Regions from separate parts of the Jeongeupia sp. USM3 genome, predicted to be linked through region 1. Evidence: riboswitches for the same ligand, from Rfam matches in the RefSeq annotation. Region 1 holds a riboswitch; the other holds the start of a gene.
What was found. A riboswitch is a leader RNA that binds a small molecule or an ion and turns the genes downstream of it on or off. The one in region 1 is predicted to bind glycine.
Positions count from the first base shown of each region.

Region 1 (7,294 bases):
ATTCTTCCCTGAGCCAACCCAAGGCGTTTTACCTGATATTTTCGATCGAACTGTGGGAACGGTTCGGTTACTACGGCCTGCAGGGCATCATGGCGGTGTACCTCGTCAAGATGCTCGGCCTGCACGAGGCCGATTCGTTCACGCTGTTCTCGTCCTTTGTCGCGCTTGTCTACGGCCTGATCGCCGTCGGCGGCTGGCTCGGCGACAAGGTGCTCGGCACCAAGCGGACCATCATCCTCGGCGCGATCACGCTGGCGGTCGGCTACGCGATGATCGCGTTCTCGAATCACCAGGTTTCGTGGGTCTATCTCGGCATGGGCACGGTCGCCGTCGGTAACGGCCTGTTCAAGGCCAACCCGGGGTCGCTGCTGTCCAAGCTCTACGACAAGGACGACCCGCGCATCGACGGCGCGTTCACGATGTACTACATGGCGATCAACATCGGCTCGTTCTTCTCGATGCTGGCGACGCCGTGGCTGGCCAAGGAGTTCGGCTGGGGCGTGGCGTTCTCGCTGTCGGTCGTCGGCATGCTGATCACCATCGCCAACTTCCTGCTGTGCAAGAAGATGGTCGCCCAGTACGGCTCGGAGCCGGACTTCAAGCCGCTCAACCTCAAGTACCTCGCTTACGTGATCGTCGGCATCGTCGCGGTCTGTCTGGCCGCATCGTGGCTGCTCAAGCACCCGACCGTCGCCAACTACGGTCTGGCCGCGATCTCGATCGGCATCGTTGCGATCTTCATGAAGGAAACCTTCGCGCTGCAGGGCGCGGCGCGCAGCAAGATGATCGTCGCCTTCGTGCTGATGGTCGAAGCGGTGATCTTCTTCGTGCTCTACAACCAGATGCCGACGTCGCTGAACTTCTTCGCGATCAACAACACCGAGCACAGCCTGCTGGGCTTCGCGGTCCAGCCCGAGCAGTTCCAGGCACTGAACCCGTTCTGGATCATGATCGCCAGTCCGATCCTGGCGATGGCGTACAACAAGCTCGGCGACAGGCTGCCGATGCCGCACAAGTTCGCGATCGGCATGGTGCTGTGCTCGCTGGCCTTCCTGGCGCTGCCCTTCGGTGCGCGCTTTGCCAACGAGCATGGTCTGGTGTCGGCCAACTGGCTGGTGCTGAGCTACGCGCTGCAGAGCATCGGCGAGCTGCTGATTTCGGGCCTCGGTCTGGCGATGGTCGCGCAGCTGGTGCCGGAACGGCTGATGGGCTTCATCATGGGCGCGTGGTTCCTCACCACCGCGGCGGCGTCGGCAGTCAGCGGCATGGTCGCCGGCCTGACCGCGGTGCATGGCGACGTCAGCAACGCGCAGCAGTCGCTGGCGGTCTACAGCGACGTGTTCATGAAGATCGGCATCGTCACCGGCGTGATCGCCGTGCTGATGATCGTTACCGCGCCGCTGCTGGCGCGGATGATCAGCGGCGCCAAGGAAGTCGACGCCTTCGTGGCAGAAGGCGAGCTGGCCGCACAGCGTCCGCAGTAGGCACCGCCAACAAAACCCTGCTGGCGGCGTTGCGTTCACTTGCCGTACTTGCCGTACTTGCTTGTACTGTCTGCGTTTCGCGTGCCTTGCCAGCACCAGTTTCACTGGGTTTCATTAGCGACGCCAAGCGTCAATGCCCCGCAATGCGGGGCTTTTTCACATCCAGCCGAAGGCGCCGAGCACCGCGCCGGCGGCGATCAGCCACAGCGGGTTGAGCTTGGTCCTCAGCCCGACGATCACCGTCAGCCCGGCCAGCAGCGCCATGCGCAGGTTGCCGCTGCCGGTCGAGAGCAGCAGGACGCCGGTCGCCAGCGTCAGCGCGATCGTCAGCGGCGCTAGCGCGCGGCGGATCAGCCGGTGCCATCGGTGCTCGCGGTGGCGGTGGCCGTAGTGTTCGACCGCCAGTGCGATCAGCGACGACGGCAGGCACATCGCCAGCAGTGCCACCAGTGCGCCGGGCAGGCCGGCGATCTGCAGCCCGAACAGCAGCACGAACAGCAGGTTCGGCCCCGGGGCGACCTGCGCGATCGTGTAGCTGGCGGTAAAGGCCGATTCGCTCAGCCAGTGCTGCTCGGTGACGAGCACGCGATGCATGTCGGGCAGCACCGCGCTGGCACCGCCGAAGGCAATCAGCGACAGCTGGGCGAAGTGGCCGAACAGCGGCAGGAGCAGCGTCATCGGCGCGCTCCGATCAGGCAGATCAGCAGCGACAGCGGAATCAGCACCGCCAGCACCGGCAGCAGCGGCCAGCGCAGCAGCGCAACGGCGACGAAGGCCGCGCCACCGGTCAGCCACGCCAGGCCGAGCCCCTGTTGCGTGCGCGCCAGCTTGATGGCGGTGAGGATGATCAGTCCGGCGGCGACCGCGGTCATTCCGTGCAGCGCGCCCTGGATCGCCGGAATGCCGGCGACGTGCCGGTAGCCGAGGCCGAGCGCCAGCACGATCAGCCCCGGCGGGCCGATCAGCCCGAACGACGCGCTCAGCGCTCCCCTGAGGCCGGCGTGGCGGTAGCCGAACATCATCGCCAGATTGACGATGTTGGGGCCCGGCAGGATCTGGCCGGTGCTGAGCAGGTCGGCGAACTCGGCATCGTCGAGCCAGCCGCGTTCGTCGACCAGCACTCGCCGTGCCCACGGCAGCACGCCGCCGAAGCCGATCAGCCCCATCCGGGCGAAGGTGCGGAACAGCGTGGCCGGGGTGATCGGCAGCGGGGTGGCCGGCATGGTTAAAACCGTAACTAATCTGACACGCCATCGTAACGCCCTCCGGCTTTCAGATTGCCTTCAGCGTGCGATGCGAGGCATGCGCGCGACACCTGCGGCCCGCATGCTGCCGTTGACCGTGGCCGGTGCGGTCGGGATAATCCGCGGCTTCGCGGGAGAGTGGCCCGGCCTGAGTACCGGTCGCGGGTCCGCCGAAGGCGCAAGCTCCCAGAATCGCTCAGGCAAACGAACCGCGAAGCCAGTATCAGGCCAATTGGAGAGAGGCCGGCAACGCCGGTCCACCGAAGGGGCAATGCGCGGTCCGCCGCGCCAAACTCTCAGGTAAAAGGACAAGGGGAGAGGCCGCAAACACTTGCGGAGCCCCCATGCTGTCCACCATCTACCTCATCGCCATCACCGCCGAAGCCATGACCGGCGCGCTCGCCGCCGGCCGGCGCAACATGGACCTCTTCGGCGTGCTGGTCATCGCCTTCCTGACCGCGCTCGGCGGCGGCACCGTCCGCGACATCGTGCTCGGCCATTATCCGATCGGCTGGACCCAGCACCCCGAATACATCTGGCTGGTGCTGTCGGCCGGGCTGTTCACGGTGCTGGTCGCGCGCTTCATGCACCACCTCGGCAAAATCTTCCTGATCCTCGACGCGCTCGGGCTGATCGCCTTCACGCTGATCGGCTGCGAGGTCGCGCTGAAGATGAGCTACCACCCGACCGTGGTGATCATGGCCGGAATGACCACCGGCATCGCCGGCGGCGTGCTGCGCGACATCCTCTGCTCGCGCGTGCCGGTGGTGTTCCGCCACGAGCTGTACGCCAGCGTGTCGCTGCTGGTCGCGCTCAGCTATCTCGGCCTCGGCGAGCTCAAGGTCCAGCACGACGTCAATGTGCTGATGTCGTTCGCGCTCGGCCTGGTGATCCGGCTTTGCGCGATCTACCGCGGCTGGCGGCTGCCGGTGTTCTCGTACCGCCAGCCGATCGACTGATCGTCCGGACGAAAAAAAGGGCTGCCCGCGGGCAGCCCTTTTCGTACTGGCAGCGCCTCAGCGCGGCGGATTGACCACCACGTACTGCACCGAGGTGCCGGCGTACTGCGGCTGGTACCACGTGCTGCCGCACTGCTGGTAGGTGACGCCGCCGACGATGGTGGCGACGCAGCTCGGCGGCACCGAGTGGACGATGCTGCCGATGACGGCTGACGTGACCGCCGCCGTGGTAACCACCGCCGCGGTCCCGACTGCCGCAGCGGCGATCGGGTGGTCATAGCGTGGCGGCGGCGGGTAGTACGGCCGTGGCGGCGGATAGTAGGGGCGTGGCGCCCCGGCCGCGGCAGCGTGATAGACGCCGCCGTTCGGGCCGACGGCGGTGCGGCCGGCAACCCAGGCCTGGGCCGGAAGCGATGCCAGCAGCATCGAGGCTGCGGCCGCCAGTGCCAGCGTGGCTTTGAACTTGCGCATGGTGGGGTCTCCTTATTGTTTGGCCGACGCCGGCTTCGACGCCTCGTTGCGGGCGAAGTCGATCCGCTTGGCACCCTTGGGCGGCGTGAAGGTGAAGACCTCGTTGCCGAAGGCCGGCTGCGTCTGCCAGTTGAAGCGCACCGTGTGTTGCGGCCGGGCTTCGATGTCGGTCGCGGTGATCACCAGCTTGCACGGCAGCGGCTGCGCGCCCTTGCGAATCCACACCTGCCAGTCGGTGCCGGGCTTGCGGAACGCGTAGTGGGCGCAGCTCAGACCGCCGATGCGTTCGTCGCCGATGACACGCGCGGCGGTCAGGTCCTTGCCCTGATTGGGGTCGCTGCCCCAGTAGAACAGGTCGGCCAGCGGCGTTTCGATGCCGTACTTGTCGGCAATGTCGCCGACCAGCTCGCCGATCGTCTTCGGCGCCGCCGCGCTCGCGTAGAAGTTGTGCTGGCTGCCGTAGAGCGTGAAGGTCTTGCCGTCGTAGTACATCGTCCGTGCGCCCTGCTCGCCGCTGACGCTGGCCTTGAGCTTGTTCGGCCGCACCATCTGCATCTCGGCCTGACGGGCAAACTGCAGCGCCTGGCCGCTGTCGTCGACATAGTCGGTGGTGGTGTCGGCACGGAGGGCAAAGCGGGGCAGGCTGCGCAGGTAGTTGCCCATGGTCTCGAGTGCCTTGACCGCCTGCGGGTCGACCGCCTTGGCGGTACCGGCATCGGCGGCCAGTGCGCTGCCGGCGCATGCGGCCAGCAGCAGCGCTGCAGCGGTTCGGATTGGCTTCATCGCATCGTCCTTGTGGTCATGGTTTTACGCGTTCCGGTTCGTACAGGGCACAGCTTAGCCCGACACCCTTGTATTCGATAGTGTTGTTTTGTGCAACTATTTGCCAAGTGGGTTGCTGCAACTCCCGACTCGCGAGCGTGCAGGCCGCCGCGCATAATGGGCCGATGGAATCCTGGTCCTTCGCGTCCGCCTTCGTGCTGCTGCTGCTGGTCACCGACCCGCTGGGCAGCATTCCGCTGTTCGTTGCCATGCTCAAGCAGGTGCCGCGGCAGCGGCGCGTCCGGATGATCGTCCGCGAGGTGTCGGTCGCCTTCGTCGTGCTGCTGGTCTTCATGCTCACCGGCCGGCAGTTCCTCGCGCTGATGCATCTGTCGCAGACCTCGCTCGGCATCGCCGGCGGCGTGATCCTGTTCCTGATCGCGTTGCGCATGGTGTTTCCGCACCCGGACGGCGTGTTCGGCGACATCAAGGGCGGCGAGCCCTTTATCGTGCCGCTGGCGATCCCGCTGCTCGCCGGGCCGTCGGCGCTGGCGACGGTGCTGCTGCTGGTGTCGCGCGCGCCGGAGCGGCTATGGGAGTGGATCGGTGCGCTGGCGCTGACGATGGGCGTCTGCGCCCTGGTGCTCGGCTTCTCGGAGAAGATCGGCCAGGTGCTCGGCGAGCGCGTGACCACGGCGTTCGAGCGGCTGATGGGCCTGGTGCTGACGGCGATCGCCGTCGAGATGCTGCTGTCCGGCGTGCGCGACTACATCGCCTCGCTGGCGTGAGCGCTTGATTCCGGGCAAAGGGCCGATGCCATTTGCGTTTAGAATTCCGGACAGATTCGAACTACCGCCCAAGGAGCTGTGAGATGACCCAGAACGAACTGAAAGAAGCCGTCGGCCGCGCCGCGATCGCCTACGTGCCCGACGACTGCATCGTCGGCGTCGGCACCGGCTCGACCGCCAACTACTTCATCGACGCGCTGGCCGAGATCAAGGGCCGGATCCGCGGCGCCGTGTCGTCGAGCGAAGCGAGCATCGCCCGGCTGAAGAAGCACAACATCCCGGTCTACGACCTCAACACCGTCGACAGCCTGCCGGTCTACGTCGATGGCGCCGACGAGATCAACCACCAGCTGCAGATGATCAAGGGCGGCGGCGCCGCGCTGACGCGCGAGAAGATCGTCTCGGCCGTCGCCGAGCAGTTCGTCTGCATTGCCGATGCCAGCAAGTACGTCGGCGTGCTCGGCAACTTCCCGCTGCCGGTCGAGGTGATCCCGATGGCGCGCTCGTACGTCGCGCGCGAGCTGGTCAAGCTCGGCGGCCACCCGGCCTACCGCGAGGGCGTGGTGACCGACAACGGCAACGTCATCCTCGACGTGCACGGGCTGCGCATCGCCGAAGCGGCTAAACTGGAGTCCGAAATCAACCAGATCGTCGGTGTGGTCACCAATGGCCTGTTCGCGCGCCGCCGCGCCGACGTGCTGCTGCTCGGTACCGAGGACGGCGTCAAGACCTACAAGTGAGGCCGTGACCGACTGCCCCGGACGACTTGAAACAAAAAATTAACAAGACTCTGCGATGATCCGGGGTCTGTCCGCTGGAGCGCCCATGATGTCCGAACACATTTCCAAACAATTCGACGCCGAACTCGAGGCGATCCGCTCGAGCGTGCTCGGCATGGCCGGTCTGGTCGAAGACCAGGTGCGCCTGGCGATGGAAGCGCTGTCGACCGGCAATGTCGCCATCATCAACAAGGTGATCGAGCAGGAAGAGAAGGTCAACGCGATGCACGTGCAGCTCGACGACATGTGCATCCACATGATCGCGCGCCGCCAGCCGGCGGCGACCGACCTGCGCATGGTGATGACGGTGATCAAGTCGGTCGAGGACCTCGAGCGCATCGGCGACAAGGCCGCGCGCATCTGTGTCCGCGCCAAGAACATCTACGATGCCGGCAAGCTGCAGGTGCCGCGTTTCGCCGAGCTCGACCATATCGCCGAAGACGCGCTCGACATGCTCAGCAAGGCGCTCGACGCCTTCGCCCGCCTTGATGCCATCCCGGCGTCGGAAGTGATCCGCGACGACAGCCAGCTCGATACCGAGTACCGGGCGCTGCAACGGCTGCTGATCACGATCATGATGGAAGACCCGCGCCAGATCACCCTGACGCTGGACATCCTGTGGATCGCCAAGGCGATCGAGCGCATCGGCGATCTCGCGGTCAATATCGCCGAGCAGGTGATCTTCCTCGTCAAGGGGCAGGACGTCCGCCACAAGAGCCAGGAAGAGGTCGACAGCGTCGTCCACGCTAAGCGCGAAGAGTAAGCAGCGCACCCGACCGCAACGCCCCGCTCGCCGGGGCGTTTTCA
Region 1 covers NZ_CP017668.1:3,002,608-3,009,901, forward strand. Annotated here, with positions in the region: gene dtpA (dipeptide/tripeptide permease DtpA) at 1-1,484, shown strand, start outside; gene BJP62_RS14150 (chromate transporter) at 1,641-2,162, opposite strand; gene BJP62_RS14155 (chromate transporter) at 2,159-2,707, opposite strand; glycine riboswitch at 2,850-2,950, shown strand; glycine riboswitch at 2,951-3,050, shown strand; gene BJP62_RS14160 (trimeric intracellular cation channel family protein) at 3,073-3,687, shown strand; gene BJP62_RS18860 (hypothetical protein) at 3,745-4,158, opposite strand; gene BJP62_RS14170 (DUF2092 domain-containing protein) at 4,171-4,941, opposite strand; gene BJP62_RS14175 (MarC family protein) at 5,106-5,708, shown strand; gene rpiA (ribose-5-phosphate isomerase RpiA) at 5,792-6,448, shown strand; gene phoU (phosphate signaling complex protein PhoU) at 6,534-7,250, shown strand.

Region 2 (7,294 bases), 1.3 Mb from region 1:
CTGCGTGATCACCCGCGTCTTGCCCGACCCGGCCCCCGCAAGCACGAGGCACGGGCCGCCAAGATATTTGACGGCCTCGCGTTGCGGATCGTTGAGCTTGTCGAGCATAAAGCGGTTTTCCTTCAAGGGCTTGCGATTCTAGCACAGCCCCGCCATCGCCCCGCCCCCGAAGCACCTGTCCCGGCAGGCGAGCGAGCCAAAGTCGTTTGTTCACGCCCGAAGCGAGGATGCCCTCTGGACGTCCCCCGGGGGAAACCGGAACGGACATCGAGTTCAGGAGAACGACCCGAAGGTAGCCCCCTTGCGGGGTTCCGGGCATCGGGCGGGGACACAATGCGCAGCCGCCCAACGGGACAGGTTCTAGACCCGGAACTGCCCGACCACGCCGTCCAGCCTTGCCGCCGTCGCCGCCAGATGCGCCGACGCCGCGGCAATCTCGCCGATCGCCCGGAGATTCTCTTCGCCGGTCTGCGAGATCGCCTCGATGTTGCGGGCGATCTCTTCGCTCGCGCGCGACTGCTCGCCCGCCGCCTGCGTGACCTCGCCAAGAATGACCGAGACCTCGCGGGTGCGCTCGTCGATGCGCGAGACCGACGAAGCGGCCTCGCCGGCCAGCGCGACGCCGCTCAGCGCAAGGCCGCTGACGCCTTCGATGCCGGCGACCGCCTGGCCGGTATCGCTCTGGATCGCATCGGTCATCGTCGTGATCCGCTTGGTTGCCTCGCTGGTCCGTTCGGCCAGTTTGCGCACCTCGTCGGCGACGACGGCAAAGCCGCGCCCGGCCTCGCCGGCGCGTGCGGCCTCGATCGCCGCATTCAGCGCCAGCAGGTTGGTCTGGTCGGCGATCTCGTGGATCGTCGCGACGATCGCCGAGACCTGCCCCGAACGCTCGCCGAGCGTCTGCACCAGCCGGGTCGATTCGCCGACCGACTCGGCGATCCGCTCCATCTCGCCGGTCGCCCGCCCGACCGCGTCCCGTCCCTGCCGGGTCAGTTGCTGCGCGTTGTCCGAGCGCCCCGCCACCTCGCCGAGGTGGCCGCTGATCCGGGCAATGCTGGCGCTGATCTCCTCGACCGTCGCCGCGGTCGCCATCGCCGAGCGCTGCTGCGTGGCCGAGCTGTCCTCGATCACCTTCATGCTGCGCGCCAGTTCGGTGATCTCGCCCGAGACCTCGCGCGAGCCCTGGCGCACGTCGCGGAGAATGTCGCGGAAGCGGTCGATCAGCGAAAAGAACACTGCGCCGATCTGGCCGACTTCGCCGTCCGCCGACGGACGGTTGCCGATCGCGAGATTGCCCGATGCGGCGATCTCGTGCATGTGGTCGCGCAGCTTTTCGAGCGGCACGCTGATGCTGCGCGCGATCAGCCACGACGCCAGCACCAGCACCGCAAGGCCGGCGGCGATCGATCCGGCCCATGCCCAGGCCTTGCGGGCAAATTCGCGCTCGACATCGTCAACGTAGACGCCGGTCGCCACGACCCAGCCCCACGGCGCGTAGAGCCGGCTGCCGCTGACCTTGTCGACCGGTGTCTTGCTGCCCGGCTTGGCCCACTGGTAGTCGACGAACTCGCCGCGGTCGCGCACCGCGGCATCGACCAGTTCGCTGACGATGCGCACGCCGTTGGGATCCTTGAGCTGGCTCTGGTCCTTGCCGTTCAGCTCGGGCTTGATCGGGTGCCGCAGCATCCGGTAATGCGTGTCATACAGCGCGACATAATTGCCGTCGTCGTAACGCAGGCCGGCGACCGCGTCGGCCGCCGTCTGCTTCGCTGCATTGAGCGGCATTTTTCCGTCCTTGGCGAGCTGGCCGTAGTGCGCGATCACCGAGTGGGCCGTGTCGACGACGTGGCGCGTGGCCGTACGCCGCGCATCGAGCATGTCCCTGCGCTCGTTGAACAGGGCCCACACCGCCCCGGCCGAGATGGCCAGCACCGCCAGCAGGATCAGCAGCCACAGCTTGTGGCGTATCGTCGCGTTCGACAGCATTTCCAGTCCTCCATACCCGCCCGCACCGGAGTGGCCGCGAGCAATAAATACGAACTGGAAATATAGAAGTCAGCAAAAATTAAGCAAAACACGCAAGTGGCGGGCCGACAGGCGCGCCCCCGGCAAACGCCCGGACCAACTACAGCCTGCGATCCGGCATGTTTCCTGACACAAGCGCATGTAAGCAAAGGCGGCAGAATCGGCCGCCAGGCCGTATCCCCGCGAGGCAGGCCGCGCCGGGGCACCGGCTTGCGGCAGGTCAATATTGGGAGAAATCACGATGGCCGATGACTACGTCGTTTTGCTACATTCGATGTTGCAAGCTTCCCCCGTGTTCGGATGAAGGTCGCAGGAGAGTGCCCACATGGCCGTGCCGCAAGGCGCGTCGGGCCGCCGAAGAAGTGAATCTTTCAGGCGCCGGGAAAACCCGGCAGGGACTGCGACTGGACGAGCCTCTGGAGAGCCCCGGCGTGCATCACCGTTTTCAGGACGGACTGCACCGGCCGGGCACCGAAGGCGAAAGGCGTTCCGTCAGGAACGCTGAAACGCTCAGGTAAAAGGACAGAGGAAGGACGGCCGCTCGCCGTGCCTGCCCGCGTCCCGGGCAGCGTACGGCTGGCCGTCCCCTCTGTCAGATCGATGTTTGATACTGACGGAGACCTACAAACCATGCCCCCGCTCCAAGACCTGCTGCAGACGATCGACAACCTCGTCTGGGGCCCGCCGCTGCTGATCCTGCTGGTCGGCACCGGTATTTATCTCACCGCCCGGCTGGGCCTGCTGCAGGTGTTCAGGCTGCCGCTGGCGCTCAGGCTCGTGTTCCGTGCCGACAAGAACCCCAACCTGCCCGGTGACGTGTCGAGTTTTGCCGCGCTGTGCACCGCGCTGTCGGCCACCGTCGGCACCGGTAACATCGTCGGCGTGGCGACAGCCATCAAGCTCGGCGGCCCCGGCGCGCTGTTCTGGATGTGGATGGCAGCGTTCTTCGGCATGGCGACCAAGTACGCCGAGTGCCTGCTGGCGGTGAAGTACCGCACCGTCGACGACAGGGGCCAGATGGCCGGCGGGCCGATGTATTACCTCACGCACGGCCTCGGCCTGCCGTGGCTGGGCAAGCTGTTCGCGCTGTTCGGCGTCGGCGTCGCGCTGTTCGGCATCGGCACGTTCGCGCAGGTCAACGCGATCTCCGAAGCCGTGCATTCGAGTTTCGACATCCCGGTGTTGTGGACCTGCCTGACCTTGGCGGTGCTGGTGGCGATGATCACGCTCGGCGGCATCAAGTCGATCTCGCGCGTTGCCGAGGCCATCGTGCCGTTCATGATGGTGTTCTACGTCACCGCGTCGGTCGCGCTGCTGGCGATGAATGCCAGCGCCCTGCCCGACGCGATCATGCTGGTGATCCGGTCGGCGTTCACCGGCCACGCGGCCGTCGGCGGCTTTTTCGGCGCGACGATGATGCTGGCGATCCAGAGCGGCGTCGCCCGCGGCGTGTTCTCGAACGAATCGGGCCTGGGCAGTGCGCCGATCGCCGCCGCCGCCGCGCGCAGCAACTCCTGCGTCGAGCAGGGGCTGATCTCGATGACCGGCACCTTTTTCGACACCATCATCATCTGCACCATGACCGGGCTGGTGCTGATCGTCACCGGCGTCTGGTCCGGCGACGCCAGCGGCGCACGGATGACCAACCTCGCCTTCCAGCAGGGGTTGTCGCAGGACTGGGGCAACCTGATCGTCACCGTCGGCCTGCTGTTCTTCGCCTTCACCACGATCATCGGCTGGAACTACTACGGCGAGCGCTGCATGCAGTACCTCGCCGGCCGCCGCGGCATCATTCCGTTCAAGCTGGTGTTCATCGCCTGCATCGTCGGTAGCGCCTTCCTGCATCTGGACCTGATCTGGGTGCTGGCCGACATCGTCAACGGCCTGATGGCGATCCCGAACCTGATCGGCCTGATCGGCCTGCGGCATGTGGTGGCGATGGAAACGAAGCGCTATTTCGCCGGCCGGCTCGACGACGACGATACCGGCGTGCTGCAGCCGGCGCTGGCGCAGCGCTGATCGCCGGGCGCAACGCAAAAAGCCCCGGCCAAGGCCGGGGCTTTGCGGCCCGTGCTTACTGGCCGAACACCGACAGCGGCCCCGCCAGCGGATCGGCATCGACGCGGTACTTGCCGTTACCGAGCGCCCTCACCGCCAGCGCGCCGCCGCCCTGCCTGACGCTGATCGCCGCACTGGCGCTCAGGTCCAGCGTCAGCGGCGTGGCGTACTTCACGCAATCGGCGTTGCCGGTATTGAACACCACCTGATTGCCGTTGAGCGCCGGCGCGCACGCTTCGCGGGCGTAGCGGTAGCGGATCACGTTCGACGGCGTCGCCACCCACAACAGCCCGGCATCGACCCTGGCCTTCACGTAATCGAGGTGGCCGAGGTAGCGCGCCACCGGCACCGGCTCCCAGCTGCTGTTCGGGTTGTCGTCGACCGCATGCATGGTCCGCGTCGCCCAGCCGCCCTGATCGATCGCCGCATCGACGTGCAGGTTGAGGATTTCGCTGCCCATCGGATACAGCGACCATTGGCCGGAAGCGGTGAACAGGTCCCACTTCACCATGTACGGATCGCTGAAGTTGGCGGCGTTCACGCCGGCGGCCCGGCCGACGTACTCGATATTGCCGCCGCCAAGATCGCGGTTGCTGCCCCGGCCGCCCAGATAACCCGGTTGCGCTCGCAGATACGTCAGCGCCGCATCGGTCGCCGTATCGTTCGGCCAGATGAAGTAGCTCATCTGGTAGCCGCCCAGCCTGGTCTTCACGTCCTGCACCGAATCGTTGATTTCGACGCTGTTCACCCAGTTGGCGTCGCCACTGCCGGCGACCGGATGGTTGCGCGAGTGGTTGATGATTTCATGACCGTTCGTGATGAAAGTCTGCGCCGCGCTCCAGTGGCCGGGCTGGCACAGGTTGGTGACGATGCCGAAGCCCGCCACCAGCCCCCGCTGCGTCAGCGCGGGCTCGGCCACGTTGATGTGGCTCTGGCTGACGACGTTGTTGCAGAAGTCGTCGTGCACCATCGAGTACGCGCCCTTGGCGCCACCGCGCCAGGTCGTCACCTCGGCCGCGCTGATCTGGACCGGCGTTGGCGTCGGGGTGGGCGTCGGCGGCGGGCACGGTTTCGGGTACACGGCGGCCACCGACCAGAGGCTGGCATCGAACGACACGCTGTCCTGGCCGAGCACCTTCGGCTCGTTTGCTGTCGATGCGACATGGGTCTGCTTGGCGACAAAAATGCCCGGTGCGAAATTGCCGTTGTAGTAGGCACGGAAGGTGCCGCCAGCCGGCTTGACGGTCGCGCCGGCGGCATAGCTGGCCCCGGCACTCCAGGTCGGATGCGGTGCCTCGCCCGGGCAGACGTCTCCCACGATCTGCGATGCGTAGATCGGAGTCGGAGTCGGAGTCGGAGTCGGAGTCGGAGTCGGAGAAGGTGGTAGCACGTCGCCGAGATACTCCCACGGCCCCCATTGCTCGGCGCCCGGTACGCTACCTTGCGTCCACCACTTGGCGCGGTACATCTTGCCTTGGTAGATCACGCATTGGCCGCTGTTGTAGACCGGCGTCGTCAGCCAGTCGGTGCAGCCGCTCGGGGTCGGGGTCGGGGTCGGGGTCGGGGTCGGGGTCGGGGTCGGGGTCGAAATGGTGCTGCACGTACCCAGACTGGTCCATGGCATGCCGCTGCCGGCCGGGCCGGAGTGGGTCGCCGGGCTGTTGCCTTGCGTCCACCAGTTGGCCTGGTAGTTGATGCCGTTCAGGGCCACCTTGTCCCCGCCGTTGTAGGCGGTGGTCGCGTTCCATGCGGCAACGCACAGCGGTGCCGGGGTCGCGTACACCGGTACGGCCAGCACCGCGGCCGGAATGGCGGCAAGGGCAAAACGATTGAAATGCGTCATCAAGACTTCTCCATCCACTGTCGTTGTGCGGTCTACAGCCGCGCACGCACAGTTTCAGAACAGATGACGTTCGACTAGCCGATGGCCCGCTCTTTTTCACGAACGGCCAGAACAAACGGATAAAACCCATGAAAATCATCAGCCTGCATCGTCACCGCCGCTGAACGAGGTTCACGAACGGCCGTTGCATTCGCACCCAACGCACCGTGTCGCCGCATGGGCCAGCAGTGTCGATCTGCTTCGTACACGAGCGCAGCGCCGGCGCGTCCGCCTGGCCTTGTCCGGCGTGGCCGGCGCATGCGATGCTGCTTGACCAGCCGCTTCCATCTTGCCCGATGGCCCTGCCCAATCTCCATTTCGCCGAATACAGCCGCCGGATGAACCGGGTGCTCGACCATATCGACCGGCACCTCGACGCCCCGCTCGATCTCACCACGCTGGCCGGGGTGGCGAACTTCTCGCCGTTCCATTTCCACCGGGTCTTCCAGTCCTGGCTCGGCGAAACGCTGGGCGACTATGTGCGCCGCAGACGGCTGGAGGTCGCCGCGTCGACGCTCGCCATCCGGCCCGGCGAACCGGTGCTGAACATCGCACTGGCGGTCGGTTTCGGTTCGGGTGAAGCGTTCGCCCGCGCGTTCAAGACCCGTTTCGGCGTCACGCCGAGCGACTGGCGGCGGCAAGCACCGGCCCGCTGGCAGGCCGAACTCGATGCGATCCGCGTGCGGCGCATGCAGAACCGCAATCCGGATCAGCCGGATCGCAAGCACGATCAGGCCGGTAACCATATGGCCGGGCACGATGAGGACACGTCACCCGACACGGAGATCATCATGAACGTCACGATCCAGACCCTGCCACCGGTACGCGTCGCCTACCTGCGCCACATCGGCCCCTACGGCCCGGCGCTCGGCCAGTTCTGGCGCGGCACCTTCGCACCGTGGGCACGCACGCACGGCCTGTCCGGCAACACCAGCTACGGCATCGGCCACGACGACCCGAGCGTCACGCTGCCGGAAAAATGCCGCTACGACGCGGCGGTGGAAGTCCCGGCCGACTTCGTCGCCAGCGGCGAAGCCGGCATTGCCGAGCTGCCCGGCGGCCGCTACGCCGTCGCCAGCTTCAGCGGCGACGTACGCACCATCGGCGACGCCTGGCTGGCGCTGACCCGCGACTGGCTGCCGGGCAGCGGCTACCAGTTCGACAACCGGCCGTGCTTCGAGCGCTACAGCGGCGCACCGGACGAGGACACCAGTCGCGAGGATTTCAGTTGCGAGCTGTGCATTCCGGTAAGGCCGCTTTGAATGGTGAGCTGGAAATTTAGAAAAATCGCGAATTCGCACCTTTTTTTAAACCAGCGATAAAACTGAA
Region 2 covers NZ_CP017668.1:1,690,745-1,698,038, forward strand. Annotated here, with positions in the region: gene BJP62_RS08015 (UvrD-helicase domain-containing protein) at 1-108, opposite strand, end outside; gene BJP62_RS08020 (methyl-accepting chemotaxis protein) at 361-1,986, opposite strand; glycine riboswitch at 2,432-2,561, shown strand; gene BJP62_RS08025 (sodium:alanine symporter family protein) at 2,656-4,044, shown strand; gene BJP62_RS19235 (carbohydrate-binding protein) at 4,100-5,926, opposite strand; gene BJP62_RS08035 (GyrI-like domain-containing protein) at 6,262-7,227, shown strand.
Region 2: linked by a shared signal. The riboswitch ahead of BJP62_RS08025 (sodium:alanine symporter family protein) and the one ahead of BJP62_RS14160 (trimeric intracellular cation channel family protein) in region 1 are both predicted to bind glycine.